Regions from separate parts of the Pseudodesulfovibrio karagichevae genome, predicted to be linked through region 4. Evidence: predicted binding sites of a transcription regulator. Region 4 holds the regulator's gene; each other region holds the start of a gene.

Region 1 (5,815 bases), on a different contig from region 4:
GTTATCTATCCTGAAAAAATGGATAAAAAGGCACAACGCGGCATAGTTATCTATGTCAGCCCCAAAAGTTTTGGAGGGTCCAGGGAACCTTTTTCAAAAGGTTCCTTGGCCGCCGGAGGCATTCTCATGACCAAGATCGTTTCCCGTTTCGCGCCGAGCCCGACCGGGTTCCTGCACATCGGCGGCGCGCGCACCGCGTTGTTTTCCTGGCTGCTGGCCCGGTCCCAGGGCGGCGAGTTCCGCCTGCGCATCGAGGACACGGACCGCGAGCGGTCCACCCAGGAGGCCACGGACGCCATCATCGACTCCATGCGCTGGCTGGGGCTCGAGCACGACGGCGAGATCGTCTTCCAGTCCGAGCGCGCGGACCGGCACGTTGAAGTCATCGACCAGCTCATCGCCTCGGGCCACGCCTATTACTGCGACTGCAGCAAGGAGGACGTGGACGCCATGCGCGAGAAGGCCATGAAGGAAGGCCGCAAGCCCAAGTACGACGGCACCTGCCGCGACAAAGGGCTGACCTCGGGCGTGGTCCGGCTCAAGGCCCCGCTGGAGGGCGCCACCGGGTACAAGGACATGGTCAAGGGCTTCATCTCGGTGGAGAACACCGAGATGGACGACATGATCCTGCGCCGCTCGGACGGCACGCCGACCTACAACCTGGCCGTGGTGGTGGACGACCACGACATGGGCGTGAACCGCGTGCTGCGCGGCGACGACCACGTGAACAACACCCCGCGCCAGATCCTCATCTACCGCGCCATGGGCTGGGACGTGCCGGAGTTCGGCCACGTGCCCATGATCCTCGGCCCGGACAAGAAGAAGCTTTCCAAGCGCCACGGTGCGCTGTCGGTCATGGAGTACGAGAAGATGGGCTACCTGCCCGAGGCCGTGACCAACTACCTGGCCCGGCTGGGCTGGTCCCACGGCGACCAGGAGCTGTTCACCATGGACGAGATGGTCGAGCTGTTCACCACGGACGGGTTGGGCAACTCGCCGTCGGTCTTCGACCTGACCAAGTTCGAGTGGGTCAACGGCCAGTACATGCAGAAGGCCGATCCGGACCGGCTGGCCGGGCTGCTCTGCGACTTCCTGGCCCGCGAGGTGGGCGAGGAGGAGGCCAAGGCCGTGACCCGCGAGCGGTTCGCCCTGATCGCGCCCCTGTTGCAGCCCCGGGCCAAGTCCGTGCTCGACATGCTGGAGCAGGCGCGCCCGTTCATCGTGGACGTGTCCTTTTTGCCCTACGACGAGGCCGCCGTGCAGAAGTTCCTGACCGCCGAGACCAAGCCCATGCTCGAGGAGATCGCCGGGCGCATGGAGGGGCTCGCCGAGTTCACCGAGCCCGCCCTGGAGGAGCTGCACAAGGGCTTCATTGAGGACAGGGACATCAAGTTCAAGGTCATCGCCCAGCCGCTTCGCGTGGCCATCACCGGCAAGACCCAGTCTCCCGGCCTGTTCGAGACCATGGTCGTGCTCGGCAAGGAGCAGACCCTGGCGCGCATCCGAAGGGCCGTGGAACTGTAGATTTTATCGCGTCCGCGAGACGAGGAAGGCCCCCGCCGGAAGGAGAGTCCGGCGGGGGCCTTTGCTTGGGGAGGTGTGTATGTCCATTAGCTGTTGCGGAGCTCATCCTTCATGGCGCGGTACGTTTCCCGGTCGATTTCACCGGATGCGTACCGACGTTTGAGGACATCCACCGGCGTGCCCGGTCCCGAATGTGTGGCGGGTTTCCGAATCAGGCGCACCGTGAAATATATGATCAGGCCCAGGATGAGGAGCGGGACGATCCCCCCGAAAGGAAGTCCCAACCCCATGCTCATGTTGCCGGACCAGCCGCCGAACCCCGCGCCGTGCCCGAATCCCGGGCCGGAACACCAGTTTGCGAATGTGGTCAGATACTGCATGAAGCCTCCAGAGCGTGTTTGTTTGGAAGTAGCATGGACCGTGCCAAACGACTTATGATATTATTTCAGTAAGTTGCCCGTTGGGGCTTTGGGCGGTGGAAGTGCAAAGGTGCAACCCCTTGCGTACAGGGGGGACGACATTCTGCACAATGGAGCAGGAGCGGGGGAGAGGGGGACTTGCGCCGCGATACGGCGAATCCCTGGCGAGCGGTCGGGTGGGGGCTCAAGCCGCCGGGCGCAGGACGCAAAAAAGTTGCCGCCGAGATATCGGCGGCAACTTCTCACACTCGAAATGTGTTGCGGCGCTTAGGCTTCGGGCTTCTGGGAAGCCACCGGCTTGACCACGGCACCATTACGGATGCAGCGAGTACAGGCCTTGATGCTGACAACCTGGCCGGACTCCAACTGGTGGCGGACCTTCTGCAGGTTGGGCATGAAACGGCGTTTGGTCTTGATATGGGAGTGGCTGACGTTGTTGCCGCTCTGGGGACCCTTTCCACAAATATCGCAAACCTGGGACATTGCGACCTCCTAATGTATTCTAAGGAAATAATTCGTTTTCGCTCGTAAAAGGCCGCCGGATCATGGTAGCTTCTCCAGGCAGCGGGAGAGAATCCTTACCGAGCCCGGCAACAAATGGCAAGGGTTTTTTTCTTGACAGGGGATTTTATTACCATATAGGAAGCACCGGTTGTCCGGCCGTGGGGCCTGGCCGCACCGGGACGAATCGGACCGGGAAAAACGGAGAAAACCATGGTTGAATTCTGGCTGACTATCAGCGACATTGCCGCAGAGGGCCGAGGCTTCACCTTCGACGACCAGAACTTCTGGCGCGAGGCGTGGCGCGAATTCGATCTGGGCATCCGTCCGGACCGCGACCTGGTGGCCGAGTACACGGTCATGCCCCAGTCCGACGACGGGGCGCTGGTGCGCGGCGCCCTCAAGGGTTCCGTCCGGCTCGTCTGCGACCGGTGCGCCGAGCCGTTCCCCTTTGAGATCGACACGGCCTTCGACGCCTACGAGCAGTTGCCCGACGGCGAGGAGACCGACGACGTCCCGCGCATACGCCTGGACAACGGCCAGCTGCAGCTCGACATGGGCGCCATCCTCTGGGAGGAATTCGTCCTGGCCCTGCCGTTCAAGCCCCTGTGCGGCGAGGGCTGCAAGGGCATCTGCCCCGGCTGCGGCGCCAACCTCAATACCGGCAAGTGCACCTGCCAGCCGGAAGAGGGCGACGAAAGGCTTGCGGTTTTCCGCGACTTGAAGATAAAGTAACGCCCCTTGCCCGGGGCCACGGTTTCCGGGCATTCGGTTGAGAACAAATCAATACGAGGTATATATCATGGCAGTCCCCAAGAAGAAAACGTCCAAGTCCCGCAAGGGCATGCGCCGTTCCCACGACAACATCGCCGCTCCCAACGTCATCTACTGCGAGTGCGGCGAGCCCACTCTGCCCCACCGCGCCTGCTCTGTCTGCGGCTCCTACAAGGGACGCCAGGTCATTGACGGCGAAAATGCCTAAGACCGAAGACGCTCGGGTTCCACGCATCGCCGTGGACGCCATGGGGGGGGATTTCGGGCCCGGCATCGTCGTGCCCGGTGCGGTCAGCGCCGCGCGCGAAGGCATCGCCATCGTGCTCGTCGGCGACGAGGGAAAGGTCCGGGCCGAGCTCGACAAGCTCGACACCAAGGGGCTGGACATCGAAATTGTCCATTGCTCCCAGGTGGTCGAGATGGACGACAAGCCCGCCGACGCCCTCAGGCGCAAGAAGGACTCCTCCATCCAGGTGGCCTGCCGTCTGGTCAAGGAAGGCAGGGCCAACGGCGTGGTCTCGGCCGGCAACTCCGGCGCGAGCGTGGCCTGCGGCATGTTCGTTCTCGGGCGCATTCCCGGCGTGCAGCGCCCGGCCCTGGCCGGCATCCTGCCCACCGAGAAGAACCCGGTGGTGCTCATCGACGTGGGCGCCAACGTGGACTCGAAGCCCCAGCACCTGCTCCAGTTCGGCCTCATGGCCGACGTCCTGGCCCGGCACGTCCTGGGCATCGAGGACCCGTCCGTGGGCATCCTGTCCATCGGCGAGGAGGAGGGCAAGGGCAACGCCGCCGTGCGCGAGGCCTTCGATCTGCTCAAGCGTTCGCAGCTGCGGTTCATCGGCAACGTCGAGGGCCGCGACATCTTCACCGGCGAGGTGGACATCGTGGTCTGCGACGGCTTTGTCGGCAACGTGGCCCTGAAGCTGTCCGAGGGATTGGCCCGTTCCCTGAGCCGCATCCTCAAGGACGAGCTCAAGTCGAGCTGGCTGTCCATGCTCGGCACGCTGCTGTCCTTCGGCGCGTTCAAGCGGTTCAAGAAGATCGTGGACTACGCCGAATACGGCGGAGCGCCGCTGCTCGGCCTGCGCGACATCGTCATCGTGGCCCACGGCAAGTCCAACGAGCTGGCCATCACCAACTGCATCCGCATGGCCGCCACCAGCGTCCGCAACAATGCCTACGGCCACCTGGCCGAAGGCGTGGCCGCCCACAAGGGGCTGGCCGACAAGCCCGACAGGACCGCGGCCTGACGCATCCCGCGCCGAGCGGAATGTGAAAGATCTTGCGCAGCTTGACCGCGCCGTACCATTGTCATAAACACCCACCCATGACTCATTTCATCCTTCGCGGCTTTGGCCTCTACGCCCCCGAAAAGGTCCTGACCAACGCCGATCTCGAGAAAATCGTCGATACCTCTGACGAGTGGATCACCACCCGCACCGGGATCAAGGAACGGCACCTCGCCGCCGATGACCAGGCCGCTTCCGACCTGGCGCTGGAGGCCTCGAAACAGGCCCTGGAGGAGGCGGGCATCGACCCGTCCGAGCTGACCCACATCATCTGCGCCACCTTCACCCCGGATTCCGTGATCCCTTCCGCCGCCTGCCGGTTGCAGGAGCGGTTCGGCATCACCGGCCAGATGTGCATGGACGTGCAAGCGGCCTGCTCCGGTTTTCTCTACGCCCTGCAGACCGCGCGCGGCCTGCTCTGCCTGGAGCCCGAGTCCAAGGTCCTGGTGGTCGCCAGCGAGGTCATCACCCGGCGCATGAACTGGGAGGACAGGGCCACCTGCGTCCTGTTCGGCGACGCCTCGGGCGCGGCGGTCCTGACCGCCGGACAGCCCGGCGACGGCCCCGAGGTCCTGGACGTCATGCTCGCCGCCGACGGCTCCCTGGGCGACCTGCTCACGGTCAACGGCGGCGGCTCGGCCTACTCCTACAAGCTGGGCGAACCCGTGGGACCCGAGTATTTCGTCGAGTTCCAGGGCCGCGAGGTCTTCAAGCACGCCGTGCGCAACATGACCGAGATTTCCGAGGCCATCCTCGAACGCAACGGGCTGGCCAAGAGCGACGTGGACGTGCTCCTGCCGCACCAGGCCAACTACCGCATCATCGACGCCGTGGGACGCCGCTTCGACATCCCCGAGGAACGCGTCTTCTCCAACATCCACAAGTACGGCAACACTTCCGCCGCCGCCATTCCCGTGGCCCTGACCGAGGCCGTGCACACAGGATTCATCAAGCCCGGCGATCTGGTCCTCATCCCCGCCTTTGGGGGCGGGTTCACCTGGGGCGCGGCCCTGATCCGGTTCTAGATTTTTAAAACAGCTGTTTGTTTGCTTTTTGCGGACAGATGGGGAATAAACTTTTTGGTTACGATCCCGGACCCAATTTGCAGTCCGTGACCAATTGGTATATGGGGTCCTGACCACAAGAGAACGACAAGAGGGTATGAGATGAGCGATCTTCCCAAAGTCGCCCTGGTTACGGGCGGTTCCCGAGGCATCGGCCGCACCGTGGCCGAGAAGTTGGCCGCCGACGGCTTCGAGGTCTACCTGACCTATGTCAGCCGTCCCGAGGCCGCCGACGAGGTTGTGG
Region 2 (5,815 bases), on a different contig from region 4:
CCGGGATCTGCACGAGCACCTGGTCAAGATGATCCGGTTCACGCCCAAGGCGGCCGCAGAAACCCGCGACGGCCTGCCGCTCAAGAACCTGGAGGCGGGCCTGGGGGGCGAGCTGTTCCTCAAGGCGACCAAGTCCTGGAAGGTCATGCGCGTGGCCAATCTGTTCGGGGCGAGCAAGGTCGGGGCGGGCGTCGCCGCCAACGGCATCCGCCACAGCGGCGGGGCCGCGCTCCTGGCCGTGCCCGGCACCGGCATCACGGACTTCCTTCAGGGCGGCCGCGCTCTGCAGCGCGTCTGGCTGACCCTGGCGCACTACAACCTGCGCATGCAGCCCATGACCGCAGTGACGCTCTTCCGCCTGCGCTGGCTCATGGAAGGCCCCGAGGCCTTTTCCGCCCGGCATCGGGAAATGCTCGCCACCGTGTGGGCCGGTATGGCCGAACTGTTCCCCAGGGCCTGGGCCCAGGGGCCGGTCATGCTCTTCCGGGCGGGCTTCGGCAAGCCCATCCACTTCGGCACCTACCGTCGGCCCGTGGAGTCCTTCCTCTTCTAGCCGGTCCTTCCGACGTCTCTTTTGACAGCCGAGGTGTTTCGCCTCGGCTGTTATTTTTAGTGCCGCAGCTCGGCAGGCCGAGGTAGTGGGCACGGCCGGGCATCGAGAGGAGAGCGGTGTCCTCTTTTAGTGTGTCCGCAAACGTGTCCGCGGGAAGGTGGCTGTCGGAAACAGGAACACCCGCAAGAATGGCGGGTGGAGCGGCGGGTGGGACGGCGGGGAGGGCGGCCTTCCGGTCGTCCAGAAGTATGAAGCGGGTGCGGCTTTCGCCACACCCGCTTGATACCGTATCGGGGATTTGAATACCTGAGTTACGCCTTCTTGAACTTCCTGCGGAAGCCGACCAGGCCGAGCAGGCCGAAGCCGAGGATCAGGAAGGTGGACGGTTCCGGAGTGGCAACCAGGGTGATGTCGCCGCCGGTGGTGACCCGAGCTGTGAAACCTTCATCGTTGATGACCAGAGGAACGACGTTGGTGTTCAGGTTGTTGCTGAGGTCAAAGGTGAAGAACGTGGACAGCCAGGGGTAGGCGGCGGCCAGTTCCGGGTAGTCAGTCGTGTCGAACGAGATCAGGCCGTTGGCGAGAACCGCAGTCAGGAACTGAATGCCCATGTCGGTCGGGCCGGACAGGGCGGCACCGCCCAGGTTCACGTTGGTGGAATTGCCCAGGCCCCAGGACAAGGACATGGTGGCGAGGGCTGTGGAACCGGCGAGGTTGTTGCTGTCGCCGAAGTACAGGGTCACGTCGCCGCTCTGGTACACGTAGTCGAAGTTGGTGGCGGTCACGTTGGTGACGATGCCGGCCAGATTGTCGGAAGCGAAGAAGAGTTCCTTCCCGCCGCCCCAATCAGGATTGTTGTGGTAAACGCCGTTGCCGTCGGTGTAGGCGACGTTGTAGAGCATGGAGGAAACGCTGAAGGGATCACCGGAATTGAGCACGCCGTCGCCGCCGTAGCTCTGATCGATGTCACCATATCCGTAGACGCTCAGCTGGTCTATGTTGGTGAAGGTGTTGCCGCCGTAGGCGGAGAGGTCCAGCGTCCAGCCATAGATGTCAGTAGCCTGGGCCATGACGGGCATGGCGAGCACGGTCAGAGCCAGTGCGAAATACATAAACAACTTCTTCATAGCGAGCCCCTTTTGGTATTAGGTTCAAAGTTGTCATGACTTATGCAGTTGGCGTGCCAAAATATAGAATGCTGAAATCGTTGTTTTTCTCATTGGTACAGCTGGCCAAGGGGGCGAATGTGTTAAGGCTTCCGACAGCTTTTCCGGGCGGTTTTTACAGTTTTTCGGCCTACCAGAACCGCCAGTACTGGGTGGCCAGCACGTATGCGGCCAGCAGTCCGTTGGTCACGGCGTGACTGAGGACGCACTGGGCCAGGCTTCCCGTCTTCATGTAGATGGCGTTGTAGGCCAGGCCCGCCAGGATCCCGGCGAGGTAGAGCTGGTGCTCCAGGCCGAACAGCACGGCGGTGGCCGTAAAGGTGAACAGGGTGAAGGTTCCGGCCCGGACCGCCATGAAGTCCCGGTCGATCAGGTACCGGACCAGGAAGGAGCGCCAGAACAGCTCCTCCATGACCGGGACGACAAGGACCGCGCCCGCCACGCGCGCGATGATGAGCGCCAGAGCCCAACCCGGCGCGGCCTGGGTGGGATCGTACGAGGTCAGCTCGCCCTGGACGGCCCAGGGGAGGTCCAGGTTGATCCACAGGACGAAAACCGCGATGCCGCCGCAGACGCTGAGTGTGGTCGGAGCGGGCCTGCGCAGCGAGCCCCAGTCCAGGTCGGTATAAAATTTCCTGAATGTCAGGAGCGCCGCAGCGACCAGGGCCGCCTTGACCGGGTACAGGGCGAGGACGAAGGACGGGGACAGCGGCTCACCCGAGACCAGGGCCGGTATTTCCAGCACCGCCACGAAGGCCATGTACAGGGCGAAGGGGGCGACTCGCGCCAGCAGGTCGTGGGTGTTCGGTTTCATGATTACTGGTCCGACGCGCTGGTCCCGACCGGGGTTCGGACCTGGCCGGAGTTCGCGCTGGTGAGGATGAAGACGTCTCCGGTCAGCCCGGTGACCAGCCCGTCCTGGTTTTCCAGGCCGATGATGGTCTCGAGGACCTTGGTGTCGGCCTTTTCCTGGGGCCGGTCGAGGGTTACGGTCTTGGGGCCGGTCATGTGCCCGACCCGCTCCACTCTGCCCGTGAAGCGGAGGCTGCCGAAGGCCTCGGAGGTGAAGTACGCCTCCTGGCCCGGTTCGAGGAGGGCGGCGTACTTTTCGTTGATCTCCGCCCGGATCTGGTAGTGGCTGATATCGGCCACGGTCAGCACCGGGCACTCGAAGAAGATGGACACGTTTTCCCCGGGCTGGCGGTGCACGCGCAGGACCTTGCCAGTGACCGGGCTCCTGAGCCGGGTCTTTTCGAGCTGGGACTGCGCCTCCACGGTGCGCTGCACGGCCGCCTCGTATTGCGCCCAGGCCGTGGCGATGTCTTCCTTGCGCGAGAAATTCTTCATCACCAGGTAGCGCTGGCGGGCCTCCTCATACTCCTTCTCGGCCACCAGATACTCGGTCACGGCCCGGTCCACCTCCTCCTTGGCGATGAGGTCCTTGGCGAGGAGCTCCTTGCGCCGTTTCATTTCCACGTGGGCGTTTTCCATGACGGACTTGGTCCGCTGGACCACGGACAGGGTTTCGGTCTTCTCCTCCTGGCGCGCGCCGGCCATGAGCTTTTCGTATTGGGCCTTGAGGGCCTGGGCGTCGGCCCGGGCGGCATCGAGCCCGGCCGCGTATTCGTTGTCCCTGAGCAGGGCCACCACCTGGCCCTGCTTGACCGTGTCGCCTTCCTCCACCAGGACCTTTTCCAGCAGGCCGCTGATCTCGAAGGCCAGGCGGCGCTTCTGGGAGACGGGCTCCACCCGGCCGAACCCGGCCACCCAGGGCGACTGCTTGTCGAGTTCGGGCATCTGCCCGAAGGGCTCGGTCTGCCGGTCGGTGGCGGGCAGGTAGTCGTCGAGCCACTGCGGGGACCGCCAGTGGACGAAGAGGGCCGCCCCCAGGATGAGGACGATGATGACGATAACGGTTTTCATGCTACTATCCGCCGGTGGTTGGCGTGGTTGTGGTCGCGGCCAGGGCGCCGTCCTCGATGGTCAGCATCCGGTCCGCATAGCCTATGGTCCTCGGGTCATGGGTGACCATGACCACGCAGTGGTCCCGCTCATGGGCCAGTCCGGTCATGAGTTCCACTATCATTTTTCCGTTGGCGGAATCCAGTGCGGCCGTGGGCTCGTCCGCCAGGATGATGCTCGGCCTCCCGGCCAGGGCGCGGGCGATGGCCAGCCGCTGCTTCTGTCCGCCGCTCATGGTCTCTGGCATGGAGTCGGCCTTGGCCTCGAGCCCCACGGACTCCAGGGCGGTCATGGCGCGCTTCTGGGCCTCGGCCCCCCTGATCCCCCGCAGGTGCAGGGCGACCATGATGTTGTCCACCACCGACAGGGTCGGAAAGAGATTGTACTCCTGGAAGATGAAACCCAGGTGTTCGAGGCGCAGCGCCCCGAGCTTGCGGGCGCTTAGTCCGGTGGTCTCGCGCCCGGCGATGGACAGGGTTCCCGCATCGGGCTGGAGGATGCAGCCCATGATGGACAGCAGGGTGGTCTTGCCGCTGCCCGAGGGGCCCATGAGCATCAGCACCTCGCCCCGGTCGACCGACAGGGTGATGTCCCTCAGGGCGTAGGTCAGGTTGTCTCCTGTGCCGAAATGCTTGGAGACGCCGTTTATGCGTATGACGGTCCGGGAACTCGGCATGCTACCTGCCCTTGAAGACCAGCGCGGGATCGAGGCGCATGACCTTGCGGATGGAGATGACGGCGGAGACGATGCACATGGCCAGCGTCAGGCCGAGCATGGCCAGCTTCAGCCCCCAGGGCAGGACGATGACCATGGCCGAAAAGGCGCTCATGTCCGAGATGATGCTGGCCGCCAGGATGCCCAGCGAGTAGCCGAGCAGGGCGGAGATGGCCGCCTGGACGATGATGATGGAGTAGATGTAGGAGTTGGGCGCGCCCATGGCCTTGAGGGTGGCGAACTCGGCGATGTGGTCCAGGGTGGTGGCGTACAGGGTCTGGGCCACGATGACCATGCCGACCACCAGGCCGAGGAAGGCCGCGATGAGCAGCCCGGTTCCGGCCCCGGTGTTGAACATCCAGTATTGCTGGGTCTTGTCGCTGAATTCCGGCGTGGTGTACACGTCCACGTAGTCCACTCTCCGGGCGATGGCCGCCTTCAGCCGCTCCGGCGTCACTCCCGCCTTGCCCCTGACCAGCAGGTAGGTGAATTCGCCCGGTTCCAGAAAGGTGTGGCGCCGGGCGACATCGAGGGAGGCGAAGACGTAGGGAGAGGTGGTGAAGGACCGGATTCCCTGGGTCAGGGCCGTCACCCGCGCCTTTCTCTTGTTGATCTCCACCTCGTCGCCCAGCTTGGAAACCCCGAGCTTGTCCATGTACAGCTGGTCGATGACGATCCCGTCCCGAAGGTCGAGCATCTTGCCCGAGCCGCGCACGAAGTTCCAGGGGCCGCCCATGTCCTTGTCGGTCTCGTAGCCGATGATTTCGATGGACTCCTGCAGGCCGTCCGGTTTTTTCCAGTCCGCGAACCGGATGATGAACCTGGATACCTCCTCGACCTGGGGCAGGGAAAGGACCTCGTAATACTTGCGCTCCTTCAGGGGCAGGGCGATGTCGAAGTTCTTGACCCCCCGGGACGTGACCCACACGTCGGCTCCGGAATTATCGATGACCGCCGATATGGTGTGGGTGAAGCCGAGAAAGAGCCCGATCTCAACGGTGATCAGGACCACCGCGAAGACGATGCCGGTCAGGGTGACGCACAGGCGTACCCTGTCATGGAAGAGATTCTGTCGTGCTATTCGGTATATCATGGCCGCTCTATCCGATTATAGCTCTATCCGTATCAAGTTCCCGGCCCTTTGTCTTCCTCAGCTTTGCAAAGAAGTTACGGTTGATGCCATCGGCTGACCGACATGGCTTTGATGCGAATCTTTCACGCCTTCTCAACATTCCTCCGGGCCCGTCCGCAGGAGGCAGCGCGATCCCTGTCCGGAAAATCCGGATATGTCGGAATCAATGATGTTATTAACGTTTGCAATGGACAAGCATTATTCGATTTAGTTTTATTATATCTAGAAAAAATTGAGTGAAATTCTGGAAATAATGGCCTCCGAACGGGCTGTTCGGAGCCTTGTCA
Region 3 (5,815 bases), on a different contig from region 4:
GCAGAAACGCTCCTCGGAATCGTGCGCCTGGATGCTTCCGATGACCTCCCGGATGCGTCCGTTGATCGAGGCCATATCCACGGGCGGCAGGTCCACTTCGGGCAGGCCGTAGCATGCGGCGCGGCGCATGTCGTGATAGACCGACGCCGTGCGGATGAGGGTCTTGCTCGGCACGCAGCCGGTGTGCAGACAGTCTCCGCCGAGCGAGGGCCCGCGCTCGATGAGCACGGTCTTGACCCCGAGCTGGGCTGCGCCGGAGGCCACGGTCAGCCCGGCCGCCCCGCCGCCGATAACGCCGATGTCAAAGTCGTATTCAGCCATGGTTCCTCCGCTTCCGGTACCAGCCGAGCGCCTTCTTCACCGCCAGCGGGAAAAGCCCCAGCGCGGCGAAGGACAGGATCAGGCTCGGGGAGAGCAGCCCGGACAGGGAGTCGAGCCGCCCCAGTTCCCTGCCCGCGTTGACGTAGACCGCCGTGCCCGGCAGCATGCCCACCTGGGAGACCCAGGCGTAGGTAAACAGGCGCATGGGCGTCAGGCCCATGAGCGCGTTGACCACGAAAAAGGGAAAAATCGGGATGAGCCGCACGGTGAAGAGATAGAACGGCCCCTCCTCTTCCATGCCCCGGTCGATGCGCGAAAGCTTGTCGCCGAACCGCCGCCGGACCGAATCGCGCAGCACGTAGCGGGAAAGCAGAAAGGCCAGGCTCGCGCCCAGGGTGCTGGCCAGCGAGGCCACGACCACCCCGACCCACAGCCCGAAGAGCGCCCCGCCCGCCAGGGTGAGCGCGGCGGCGGCGGGCAACCCCAGGGCGGCCACGGTCACATATAAGAGGAAATACGCGCCGAGCACCGGGACGGTGTGCGCCTCGTAGAGGGCCCCGAACTGTTCGCGCGACTGCCTGAGGTAGTCCAGGGAAAAGAACCGGCCGAGATCGAAGAGGAAATAGGCGGCCACCAGCCCGGCCAGACAGGCCGCGACAAGGATCTTTTTGGCCGCCCCCCGCTTCATGCGCCCTCGCCGCGGCCAGCCAGCATCTGCGCGCCGAAAAAGGCCGCGCCGAACAGCCCGCTCGCCTCGTTGGCGTTGAGCCTGACCGGTACGGTGTGGAGGAATTCCTGGTAGACATGGGAGTTGTGGAACTCCGCCATGAACTCGGGCACCTGCACGAACATGGGATTCTTGGCCGCCACCCCGCCCGCGATGAACAGGCCGCCGGTGGTCATCAGCCCGATGGCCCAGTTGCGGCAGGCCCTGGCGTAGAACCGGGCGTACCACTTGGTGGTCTCGCTCTGCGGGGTGAGTTTGGCGGAAATCTCCTTGGGGGCAAGGTCCTCGCCGGTCAGGAAACGATGGACGAGTTGGAGCCCCAGGCCGGTGACCACGGAATCTCCCTCGGGCCAGTTGCGCCCGCTCTCGATGCGGTTGAATTCGGCGTATTCGGCCTCGTCCCGACCGACAAAGGGAAAGGCCATGTGCCCGCCCTCGGACGGCAGGGCCGTCCATTGTTCGCCGGACCAGAGCAGCGCGGAATAGCCGAGCCCGGTCCCGGCCCCGATGACGCCGATGGTGTCGCCCTCCACCGGCTCCCCGTCCTGGACGGCCAGGGCGTTGTCCACGGCCGAGGTGCGGCAGGCATAGGCCTGGGCCGAAAAATCGTTGATCAGGCGCACGGCGGGCGTGCCGAAGTCCACCTCGCGCAGGTCGATGCCCCACGGCGCGTTGGGCAGGCTCGGGCAGGTCACGCCGTGGTACACGGCCCCGGCCGGGGCCAGGACCGCCGCGTCGAACGAGCCCGGCTGCGCCGGAAAATCGCTGGCCCAGAGCTGTTGGACGAGCTCCGGGAAGGTCCCCGCCTCGTGGGTCTTCAGCCAGATAGAATCCAGCATTTCGAGGCCCTTGCCCCGCGCCTCGAACAAGGCGAACCGACTGTTGGTGCCGCCGATGTCGGCGGCCAGAATCTTGGCCATGCGCCCCTCTCCTTCGTGAAACGCACCCTATCACAATCGGGCGAAAAAAAAAGGAGCCCGAAGGCCCCTTTTCCAGCTGAATCGACCGCTTCGGCCGCCCGTTTCGATCAGGCCGCCTCGGTGGCCTTTTCCAGGCCTCCCTCCTCGGACGCGCCGATCGGGTCCGCCATGTCCGCCAGTTCGACCGGCTGCCGCTTGCGCTGCACGTACTTGCGGGTGATGCGCCTGAGGGTCTCGGTCTTGCCCTCGCGTTCGGCCGGGGACAGGAACGAGGCCAGCTTGCGTTCGAGCTTGTAGGAGTTCTGCTCCTTGCTGATGGCCACGATGCCCTCCATGACCAGCTTCTGATTGAGCAGCTCGGCTCTGGTGGAATAATTGATGTTTTCGGCAATGGGCGAGAACACCAGGTGGGACAGGATCAGCCCGTACAGGGTGGAGATGAAAGCCACCGGGATGTTCTTGAGGATCACGGCGGTGTCGTTGATGCCCATGAGCAGGCCGATGAGCCCGATGACCGACCCGGCCACGCCGAAGGCCGGGGCCGTGCGGGCCAGGGTCTGGAAGAACCGCTCGCTCTGCTGGCGGCGCAGGTTGAAGAAGGCCATCTCCGCGTTCAGGCACTCGCGGATCTCGTCTTCCTTGTAGTTGTCCACCAACAGACACAGCCCGCTCTTCAGGAAGGAGCTGGTCGCCTTGTTGGCCGAGCGCTCCAGGGAGAGCACCCCGTCCACTTTGGACTTGACCGACAGGTCGAGCAGGGTGTTGACGATCTCCTCCGCCGTGGTCCGCCCGTTGGCGTAGACGTTCTTGGCCACGACAAAGGCGTTCTGGACGTGCTTGACCGGGTAGCTGATGAGCATGGCTGCGGTCAGGCCGGAGATGACGACCAGGAAGGCCGCCAGGTTGAAGTACGCCCCGGCCGCTCCGGTAAGCATGAAACTGCCTATGAATATGGACATGCTCAGGACGATGCCGATAAGATTTTTTCTTCCCATGGTTGCCTCCGATCGATCAGCTGTTGTTGGAAATGACGATTTCGACCCGACGGTTACGGGCCTGGTTGGCCGCCGAGGTATCGGGCAGCTCGGGCTGGTACGCCCCCCGGCCGGTGACCACCAGCCGCTTGGGGTCGATCCCGAGCCGGTCGATGAGCTGCTCGGCCACGCCCGCCGCGCGCTCGGACGACAGCGTGAAGCTCTGCGCTCCCTGGGCCTCGTTCTGGTCCACGAACCCAATGACGTGGACCAGCCCGACGCTCAGCCGGACCAGGTCCCCGATCTCGTCGAGGTAGGCTGCGGACTCGGGCTTGAGCTGCCCGGAGTTGCCGTCGAAAAACAGATCGCCGCGCAGGGTCACGCGTACCCTCCCCTGGGCCTCGCGGATCACGGTGATGCCGTTGGTCCGGGAGCGGTACAGGACCTCGTTCTCTGCCACGCGGACCACGTCCTGGGAACCGCCGGCGGAGGCCCGGCTGGCTATCTGCCCGACGAGCCCGATGAGCGGGTCCAGCGCGCTGGCCGACTGGGCCTTTTCGGCGGACTGCCTGCTGAACAGGACCTTCACGTCCTGCCGGGTGCTGGCATAGATGAACAGCACGGCGAAAAGCACGAACATGACCATCATCAGGTCCGACCACGGCACGGCCCAGTCGTTGGCGCCGTGGGCCGGGTCCGGCCCTTCCATCTGGTGAAACGAGGTGAATCCGTGGTCGATTTTGCTATCCGATTTCTGCATTGTCGCTCCTGCGCTCCCGCGCGCACGATATGAAGCAAAAAACCTGCCATAGGTGTAACCATGAAGAATGACGGGTAAAGTCACAGCGAGTGTCGGTCCGCGAACGCTCCCGTCAGTGCCGGGAAGGCCTCCCCGTCAAGAGTCCGTCGTTGACGCGGGCGGGGATATGGGGAACATTCCGGGCATGAAAAAAGGCCCCTTCCACAACCACTCCCCCATTGTCCTGGCCTCGGGTTCTCCCCGCAGGCGCGAACTGATGTCCGACCTCGGGCTGACCTTCGACGTGCACCCGAGCCCGCTCGACGAGCCCCTGCCCGAACCGGGCGAGTCGCCCGCCGCCTATGTCCTGCGCATGGCCGAGCTCAAGACCCTGGACGTGGCCGCCCGCTTCCGGGGCGCAACGGTCATCGGCGCGGACACCGCCGTGGTCCTGGGCAACCGGATCATGGGCAAGCCGCAGTCCAAGCTCGACGCCCTGGAGATGCTGACCGCCCTGTCCGGCGCGACCCATCAGGTAGTCAGCGGATTCTGCGTGGTCCTGCCGGACGGCAAGACCCTGTCCGAGGCCGTGAGCACGGACGTGGACATGCGGCAGTCCTCCGAGGCCGAACTGATGAGCTACATCGAGACGGGCGAGCCCATGGACAAGGCCGGGGCCTACGCCATCCAGGGCGTGGGCACCTTCCTGGTCACGGCCATACGCGGCTCATACACCAACGTGGTCGGGCTGCCGGTGGCGCGAGTGCTAGAGATTTTACTGTCTTGGGCCATTGTAGTTCCAAGACAGGGCTGAACATCAGATATTCGCAGCGTACTCCGGACAAACTCCCCACCGGGTTTCCACATGGGTGAGTATCTGAAAAGTGCGGTAAACGTTCATCCAGGATAGAGCCCGGCCTGCCTACTCAGACTTCATTGATTTTGCGGCAGACATCAAATCCCGTCTTATTGTTTCTATTCTCTCCGGCGCATCCTTAAATCGTTTCGAGGGCGAAGGATATCCCGGCAACACAAACTGTATTGAATCAAGACCAATTTCCTCTACAAGAGCAATGGCCTTGGCCATTTCTTCATCGGTGTCGTTCCATTCAAAAAGCAGATATTTCCATTCAAGGACAGGCTGTTCTTTGCCATGCCCTTTTTTTATCGATGCAAGATCTTTCAATATATCTAGCATATTATCGAATCTAAATACCTTGGTCATGTAAGGCTCGACGGATTCCTGTGAACCTCCATGTATCGAAAAGGTAAGCCTGTCTACGCCTGACTCGACAAGTTCCCTTCGTTGTTCATGCGTATTGAGCATCAGCCCATTGGTTGCTATATGTATATATGTGTCCGGACTGTGTTTTTTAACATTATCAATAAATGGTATTGACTGTTTGTTGAGAAATGTCTCTCCGTAATTATACAGTCGTATCAATTTGATTTGTCCTAATTTATCCTTCAGAAAGGAAAAGACTTTCTCCATATCGAGCATGGATGCTTTCCGATGGGAAGGGATGTCAAACCGTTGCTGCATGCACCCATTACACTTGAGGTTGCATATGGAGGACGGCTCAATGACAAGTTGATGCAATGAGCTGTACTTATCTAAAAATTCCGACCTTTCCTGAGCGGAAAAATCCAATTTATACCTGCCCGGTTTAAATCCAGAGTCTGCTATTTTGTTATAACAAATCGTGCATCTCGGCATGCTGTGGACATCTTCGACTACATTTTCCACGTTACGAATATGCCTGCGCTCTATTTCGTCAAACGAATCCGTATAAATATTGCCAAAGACGTTGTTTGCCAATGGATCCATGCAACATGTTGTCACCGTTCCATCGGATAAAATAACAACTTCATCCATAAATCCGCACAGAAAAGGAACTTTTTCAGCGTTCATAGTCACATTGTCTCGCTTTAGTTTGCTATTTGCTGACAAGTGTTTTCCAGTCCAGGAGGCTGGAAAACAGCGCTGTGGGTGCTTGCGAATGACCGTAATCAGCGGGTGAATAAGCCTCCAGCAACAGCTTCCCCCGCTATCTGATATCCAAAAAAATGTGTTTCCTCAACGAGATAATTCCCTCCGCTCAATACCTACACCGGCCGATCTTCAACAAGACTC
Region 4 (5,815 bases):
AGGTTGCGGCACTCCAGGGGGTGCGGGCGACGGGTGGTGGCGTAGCGGCGGACCAGTTCGGCCATCTTGGCCTCGAGAAACAGGACCTGCGGGGTGATGCCGAGTTCGGCGAACCCTTCCAGGGCCTTACCCCACCCGTCCACGAACTCGAACTGGCGCAGGTCCATGCCGAGCGCCAGGCCGCGGTACTTGGTGTCGAAGGAGAGGATGAGGTCGGCCAGCTTGGGCGACATCTCGGAAGGCAGCCCGTCGATACAGAAGAACCCCAAGTCTTCGAAGACCCGGATTGCGGTACTCTTGCCGGACCCGGAGAGCCCGGTGACGATCACCACGGGAAAGGGGTTGGTCGAGGTCAACGGAGTCCGTCCATGGAGTTACACGCCCTTGAGGAGAGCCCAGAGGGCCTCGAGGTCATCGGCCGACAGGAACGCCTTGCGGAATTCCTCGTCCTTGAGAAGACGGGAAATCTGGGCCAGGACGCGCAGGTGCATGCCCGCCACCTGTTCCGGGGCGAGCACCAGGAAAAAGATGGTGCACGGGCTGTGGTCGAGCGCCTCGAACTCCACACCGTTTCGGCTGCGGCCCACGACCACGATGACCTTTTCCAGGTCCTCAAGCTTGCCGTGGGGGATGGCGATGCCGTCCCCGATGCCGGTGGAGCCGAGCCGTTCACGATCGAGAAGGACACGGACCGCATGGTCCGTGTCCATCTCTGGATATTGTTCGCCCAGGGGGGCGACGAGTTCATTCAATACGTCCGACTTGGTCTCGGACTTGAGTTCGGGAAGGATCAGCTCCTTCGCCAGGTAATCACTGAGTTTCATGCTTAGTTTCCGGGGTCGATGAGGCCGTAATCGCCGTTCTTTCTCTTGTATATCACGTTGACGCCGTCGGTCTCCGCATTGAGGAAGACCAGGAATTCATTGTCACGGGCATCGAGCTGCATGGCTGCCTCGTCCACGGACATGGGCTTGGGCTCGTATGCATCGGTGCCGACGATGGTGGGGGACGAACCGGGAGCGATGTCCTCGTAGGACAGGTAGTTCATCTGCACCATTTTATTGGGACGCGCCTGTCTGGGGCGGTTCTTCATCTTTTCACGCATCTTGCGGAGCTGGGCTTCCAGCTTGTCCAGGACCATGTCAATGGTGGAGTACATGTCTTCAGAGTCTTCGTAGGCCGAGATATGGATGCGATCCGAGTTCAGGATCACGTCCGCCTTGTGGCGGAACTTGTCGACCAGCAGGTTGACCTGGAGATCAGCCTCCGCGTCGGAAACGTATCTTGCTACCTTTTCAAAACGCTTTTCCGCATACCCCTTGAGGTGATCGGAAGGCTCGAAGTTCTTGAAAGTGAAGCTGATGTTCATACGCTGCCTCCTGGTTGAGAGTGCTTCAAGCAGAACCTAGAAGTACTGCTTACGTTTTGAAGACGAAGGAATACCCATGGCCGAGCGGTATTTGGCGACCGTACGCCGGGCGATGTTCACTTCCAGCTTTTCCTGGAGGATTTCGCCGATTCGCTCGTCGCTGAGCGGTTTCTTCGTGTCTTCGTCTGCGATCATTTGCTTGATGAGCGCCTTGACGCTCTCCGAGCCCACCTGGGAACCGTCGTTCAGATCCAGGGCCGAGTTGAAGAAGAACTTCAGCTCGAAAATGCCGTGCGGCGTTGAAACGTACTTGCTGGTTGTAATCCGGCTCACGGTGGATTCGTGCATTTCGATGTCTTCCGCCACCTCCTTGAGGATCAGGGGTTTGAGCTTTGTCACGCCCTCCTCGAAGAATGCCCGTTGGAAGCCGACAATGCTCTCAACTACTTTATACAGGGTTCGCTGCCGCTGGTACAGGCTTTTCATCAACCATGCGGCGGAACGCATCTTTTCCTGAAAATATTCCTTCTCCTTGTCGGCCGCGCCCTTCATGGAATCCATGTAGAAGGTGTTCATCTGGAGCCTCGGCATACCGTCCTCGTTGAGGATGATGACGAAGTCCTCGCCGTACTTGTAGACGAATACGTCCGGGCTGACGTAGTGCGGCTCGGTGCTGGAGAAGTTGGCGCCCGGCATGGGATCGAGGGTCTGCATCAGGTCCAGGTAGGCCTTGAGCTCGTCCATGGAGATCTTGAACTTGCGCGCCAGGGGCTTGTAGCGGTTCTTCTCCAGGTCCTCCAGGTGATCGCGCACCAGGGAAACCATGATCGGGTCGTCGTATCCGAGGACCTCCATCTGGACCAACAGGCATTCCTGCGGGGTGCGGGCGCCCACGCCCACCGGGTCCAGATGCTGGACTCGGTGCAGGACCGCCGCTATTTCCTCTTCGGTGGCCTGGACCATGGCGGCCAGCTCCTCCGGGGAGGCCTGCAGGTAGCCGTTGGAGTCGAGGTTGCCGAGAATGACGTCGCCGATGGCCAGTTCGTGCTCGGTGAAATTCGACAGGCGCATCTGCCAGTTCAGGTGCCCTTCGAGCGAGGGCTTGGAGGCCAGGCGGGCCTCGAAGGACATGCCCTCCTCGGGCATCTCCATGTCACGGGACAGGGCCTGCTTGGAGGTGGACGAGAATTCGCCGAGATAGTTCTCCCAGTCCGCGTTGCGGACCAGTTCCTCCTCGGCCTGGGACTCGGTCAGGACTTCCGTCTTGTCAGGAACCTCGGTGTCGGTCTCGGTCTCTTCAAGGAAAGGATTCTCCAACAATTCCTGCTGCACCGTCTCCAGCAGCTCAAGGCGCGACAACTGCAGCAGCTTGATGGCCTGCTGCAACTGGGGCGTCATGACCAGTTGCTGTGAGAGCTTGAGCTGTTGCCGAAGTTCCAGTCCCATGATTCGTTACTCGCTTGAAGTTATGTTTATCGGTTGCCAAATAAAGAAACTTTTTTTCGACTACCGTACATTTTTCCCGGTTCAACTATGTCATAGCGGATTAAAGGATGCAACACAATTGTGCTAACATCCTGTTTCGACTAATAATTCAGCAAGCATATTCTGGTATGAAAAAAGTGTACCAACCTTTGGGGTCAGTGTAAATCGGGAAAGAGGAAAAAAAGACGGGAGAGGCGGATTAAAGCCGGAAATCCTCGCCCAGATAAATCTGGCGGGCCCGGCTGGACTTGACGATTTCGCTCGGGGCCCCTTCCAGGATGACCGTGCCTTCGTAAACCAGGTAGGCCCGGTCGCAGATGTTCAGGGTTTCCCTGACGTTGTGGTCGGAGATGAGGATGCCGATGTCCATGGACTTGAGCACGGAGATGATTTCCTGGATGTCGATGACCGCAATGGGGTCGATGCCTGCGAAGGGCTCGTCCAGGAGGATGAATTGCGGATCGAGGATGAGCGCCCGGGCGATCTCCAGCCTGCGCCGCTCGCCGCCGGACAGGAACATGGCCGCCTGGTCCGCCAGCTTGGTGATGGTGAACATCTCCAGGAGTTCATCGGCCCTGGCCCGCTGCTGGCGCGAGGTCAGGGAGGTCTGTTCGAGGATGATCTCCAGGTTCTGGCGCACGGTCAGCTTCTTGAATATGGAGCTCTCCTGGGGCAGGTAGCTGACCCCCATGCGCGCCCGCTCGTGCAGGGGCTTGCCCGTGAGCACGCGGCCGCCCAGGGAGACCTCCCCGGTGTTGGGCTGGACAATGCCCACGAGCATGTAGAACGTGGTGGTCTTTCCTGCGCCGTTGGGGCCGAGCAGGCCGACCACCTCGCGCGCGTCGAGTTGGATGTTGATGTTGTGCACGACCTCTTTCTGGCCGTACCGCTTGGACAGGTTCGTTGCGCGCAGACCCTCGGCCATCTACTGCACCTTCAGGTTGCCGGGAGTCATGAACACGGCCTTGACGCGCTGCTTGCCGCCGATGACCTCGGACCGGTCGTCCTTGATGTGGAAGTTGATGACCTCGCCGGTCAGGGAGTTGGGGCCGTCCTGGAGCTTGGGGTTCCGTTCCATCTTGAGAATCTGCGGGCCTACCAGGTAGGTCAGCATGCCGCAGGTTCCCTCGGTGGTCCCCTTCTTGGCCCGCACGTTGCCCTCGGCCACGATGCGGTCCACGCTGTCGGCGGCGAATTTCTTGTCGGTCTTGGACGAGAGGTAGGCCGAGAGCTTGTCGGCCCAGAGGGTCAGTTCGCCGTGGGTGGCCACCACGTGGCCCACGAAGGAGATGACCTTGCCGGTCTCGTCGTAGGTCATGCGGTCGGAGGTGATCTTCACCGGCATGCGGCTCGGGTCCACGCCCACCGGGATGGGCGCGGGCGGCGTCTCGGCCACCCGGGCCTTGACCTCGCCCTCGCCGGAGTCCTTCTTGGGCGCGGGGGCGGGCTTGGCGGCGGGCTTCTCGACCGAAACCACCTTGAGATATTTGGCGTTGGCGTAGCCCACAGCCTTGGCCAGGTCATGGTCCTTCTCGCCCAGTTCGAACACGGCCAGCCAGCCGTTCTGGGGGAAATCGGTCCGGACCCGCTGTCCCTTGGCCAGGGTGACCACGTGCTCGGCGCCGGGTTCGGGCGCCTTGCGGACGTTGAGGTTGACCGTGGCCTCGCGCACCTCGCCCCAGTCCTGGGCCATGGCCCGGGCCGGAACCAGCAACAGGGCCAGCATCAGCAGAATTCCCGTATGGCGAACCGTTTTCAGCAACGTATTATTCCTTGTTTTCATGCAAAGGACTCCTTCCCAGCCCTTCGGGGGCCAGCAGCGCTTCCACGCCGCCCGCGGCCACCAGTTCTCGCGTGACCAGGTCGATCTCCAGGGCCTTGGCCTGGACGGTCATGTCCGGACGGCGCACGGTGACGCCGCCCTTGAGATACACCTTACCTATTGCGCCCACATAATCAAGGTGCTGCGCATCCAGGGCCATGTTGCCGAACCGGCCGCTGACCCCGTCGTACAACGTCAGGTTGTCGTTTTCCTGGTCCACCTCGCCCCGGTCGGCCTGGACGTAGACCTCCCGGCGGTCCGGGCCGAAGTAGGCGGTCAACTGGGGGAAATCCACGGCGATGATGCCGAGCTCCTGGTTGTACTTGGCGCTCTTCGCCAGCAGCTTCCAGGCCATGCTGCCCTGCTTGCCCTGAACCAGTTCGATGTCCTCGGCCGAGACGTCGGCGTCGGCGAACATGTCCTCGCGGGACATGGGCGTCTGCTCGGCGGTGTCCTGCTTCTCCAGGATGGGGTCGGAAAAGAAAAGCGCGTTGACGCCCAGGCCGAGGATCAGGCCCAGGGCGAAGATGATGAGGAGAACCAGAGCCGGGCGCCCTCTCATCTAGCCCACCCAGCGCTGCAGGGCCTGTTCCTTGAGCCCCCGGGCCTCGAGGATGAACGAAATGGCCTCGCGGACCGCGCCCTGACCGCCCTTGCGGGAGGACACCCAGTCCGCGGCCTCGATCGCCTCGGGCACCGCGTTGGGCACGCTCAGGGCCAGCCCGGCGCGGCGCATCACGGCCAGGTCGATCCAGTCGTCGCCCATGTAGGCGGCCTCTTCCGGAGCGACCCCGACCTCTTCGCACATCTTCTCGAAGAGGGGCAGCTTGCGGTGACGGCCCGCGTAATAATGCTTGATCCCGAGCTCCTTGACGCGCTTCTCCACCGGCTTCTGGTCCAGCCCGGTGATGACCCCGATCTCGAGGCCCACGGCCTGGGCCACCTTGATGCCGAGGCCGTCCTGCACGCTGAAGCGCTTCATAAGGATGCCGTCGTCGCCGTAGTACAGGCCGCCGTCGGTCAGCACGCCGTCCACGTCTAGCACCAGCAGCCTGATCTTTTTCGCCAGTGCGGTCGCGTCAGCCACGATTGATCTCCCACAGGGCCAGAAGCCGCCTCAAGAGGGCTTCGACCTCGGC

What was found. Region 4 encodes sigma-54, which starts transcription at its own class of promoters, with help from an activator protein. Its sites were predicted from a motif close to CTGGCACGGNNNNTGCTT; they were not measured.
Region 1: the regulator sigma-54 is predicted to act here: its motif matches at 1,934-1,951, upstream of AB6M95_RS19050 (SHOCT domain-containing protein).
Region 2: the regulator sigma-54 is predicted to act here: its motif matches at 1,723-1,740, upstream of AB6M95_RS08055 (PEP-CTERM sorting domain-containing protein).
Region 3: the regulator sigma-54 is predicted to act here: its motif matches at 3,735-3,752, upstream of AB6M95_RS14760 (OmpA/MotB family protein).

The regions. Positions count from the first base shown of each region.
Region 1 covers NZ_JBGLYH010000102.1:2,351-8,165, reverse strand. The annotation lists gene gltX (glutamate--tRNA ligase) at 127-1,524, shown strand; gene AB6M95_RS19050 (SHOCT domain-containing protein) at 1,611-1,904, opposite strand; gene rpmB (50S ribosomal protein L28) at 2,211-2,426, opposite strand; gene AB6M95_RS19040 (YceD family protein) at 2,658-3,179, shown strand; gene rpmF (50S ribosomal protein L32) at 3,247-3,426, shown strand; gene plsX (phosphate acyltransferase PlsX) at 3,419-4,468, shown strand; gene AB6M95_RS19025 (beta-ketoacyl-ACP synthase III) at 4,546-5,532, shown strand; gene fabG (3-oxoacyl-[acyl-carrier-protein] reductase) at 5,674-5,815, shown strand, end outside.
Region 2 covers NZ_JBGLYH010000017.1:42,467-48,281, forward strand. The annotation lists gene AB6M95_RS08050 (ThiF family adenylyltransferase) at 1-553, shown strand, start outside; gene AB6M95_RS08055 (PEP-CTERM sorting domain-containing protein) at 865-1,680, opposite strand; gene AB6M95_RS08060 (CAAX prenyl protease-related protein) at 1,850-2,533, opposite strand; gene AB6M95_RS08065 (HlyD family secretion protein) at 2,536-3,642, opposite strand; gene AB6M95_RS08070 (ABC transporter ATP-binding protein) at 3,647-4,357, opposite strand; gene AB6M95_RS08075 (ABC transporter permease) at 4,359-5,489, opposite strand.
Region 3 covers NZ_JBGLYH010000048.1:26,114-31,928, forward strand. The annotation lists gene AB6M95_RS14740 (dihydrolipoyl dehydrogenase family protein) at 1-321, opposite strand, end outside; gene AB6M95_RS14745 (TVP38/TMEM64 family protein) at 314-1,009, opposite strand; gene AB6M95_RS14750 (glucokinase) at 1,006-1,968, opposite strand; gene AB6M95_RS14755 (motility protein A) at 2,076-2,963, opposite strand; gene AB6M95_RS14760 (OmpA/MotB family protein) at 2,980-3,702, opposite strand; gene AB6M95_RS14765 (Maf family protein) at 3,887-4,495, shown strand; gene AB6M95_RS14770 (radical SAM protein) at 4,604-5,593, opposite strand.
Region 4 covers NZ_JBGLYH010000004.1:25,652-31,466, reverse strand. The annotation lists gene rapZ (RNase adapter RapZ) at 1-356, opposite strand, end outside; gene AB6M95_RS02555 (PTS sugar transporter subunit IIA) at 375-824, opposite strand; gene hpf (ribosome hibernation-promoting factor, HPF/YfiA family) at 827-1,369, opposite strand; gene rpoN (RNA polymerase factor sigma-54) at 1,406-2,815, opposite strand; gene lptB (LPS export ABC transporter ATP-binding protein) at 3,054-3,779, opposite strand; gene AB6M95_RS02535 (LptA/OstA family protein) at 3,780-4,637, opposite strand; gene lptC (LPS export ABC transporter periplasmic protein LptC) at 4,621-5,238, opposite strand; gene AB6M95_RS02525 (KdsC family phosphatase) at 5,239-5,763, opposite strand; gene kdsA (3-deoxy-8-phosphooctulonate synthase) at 5,756-5,815, opposite strand, start outside.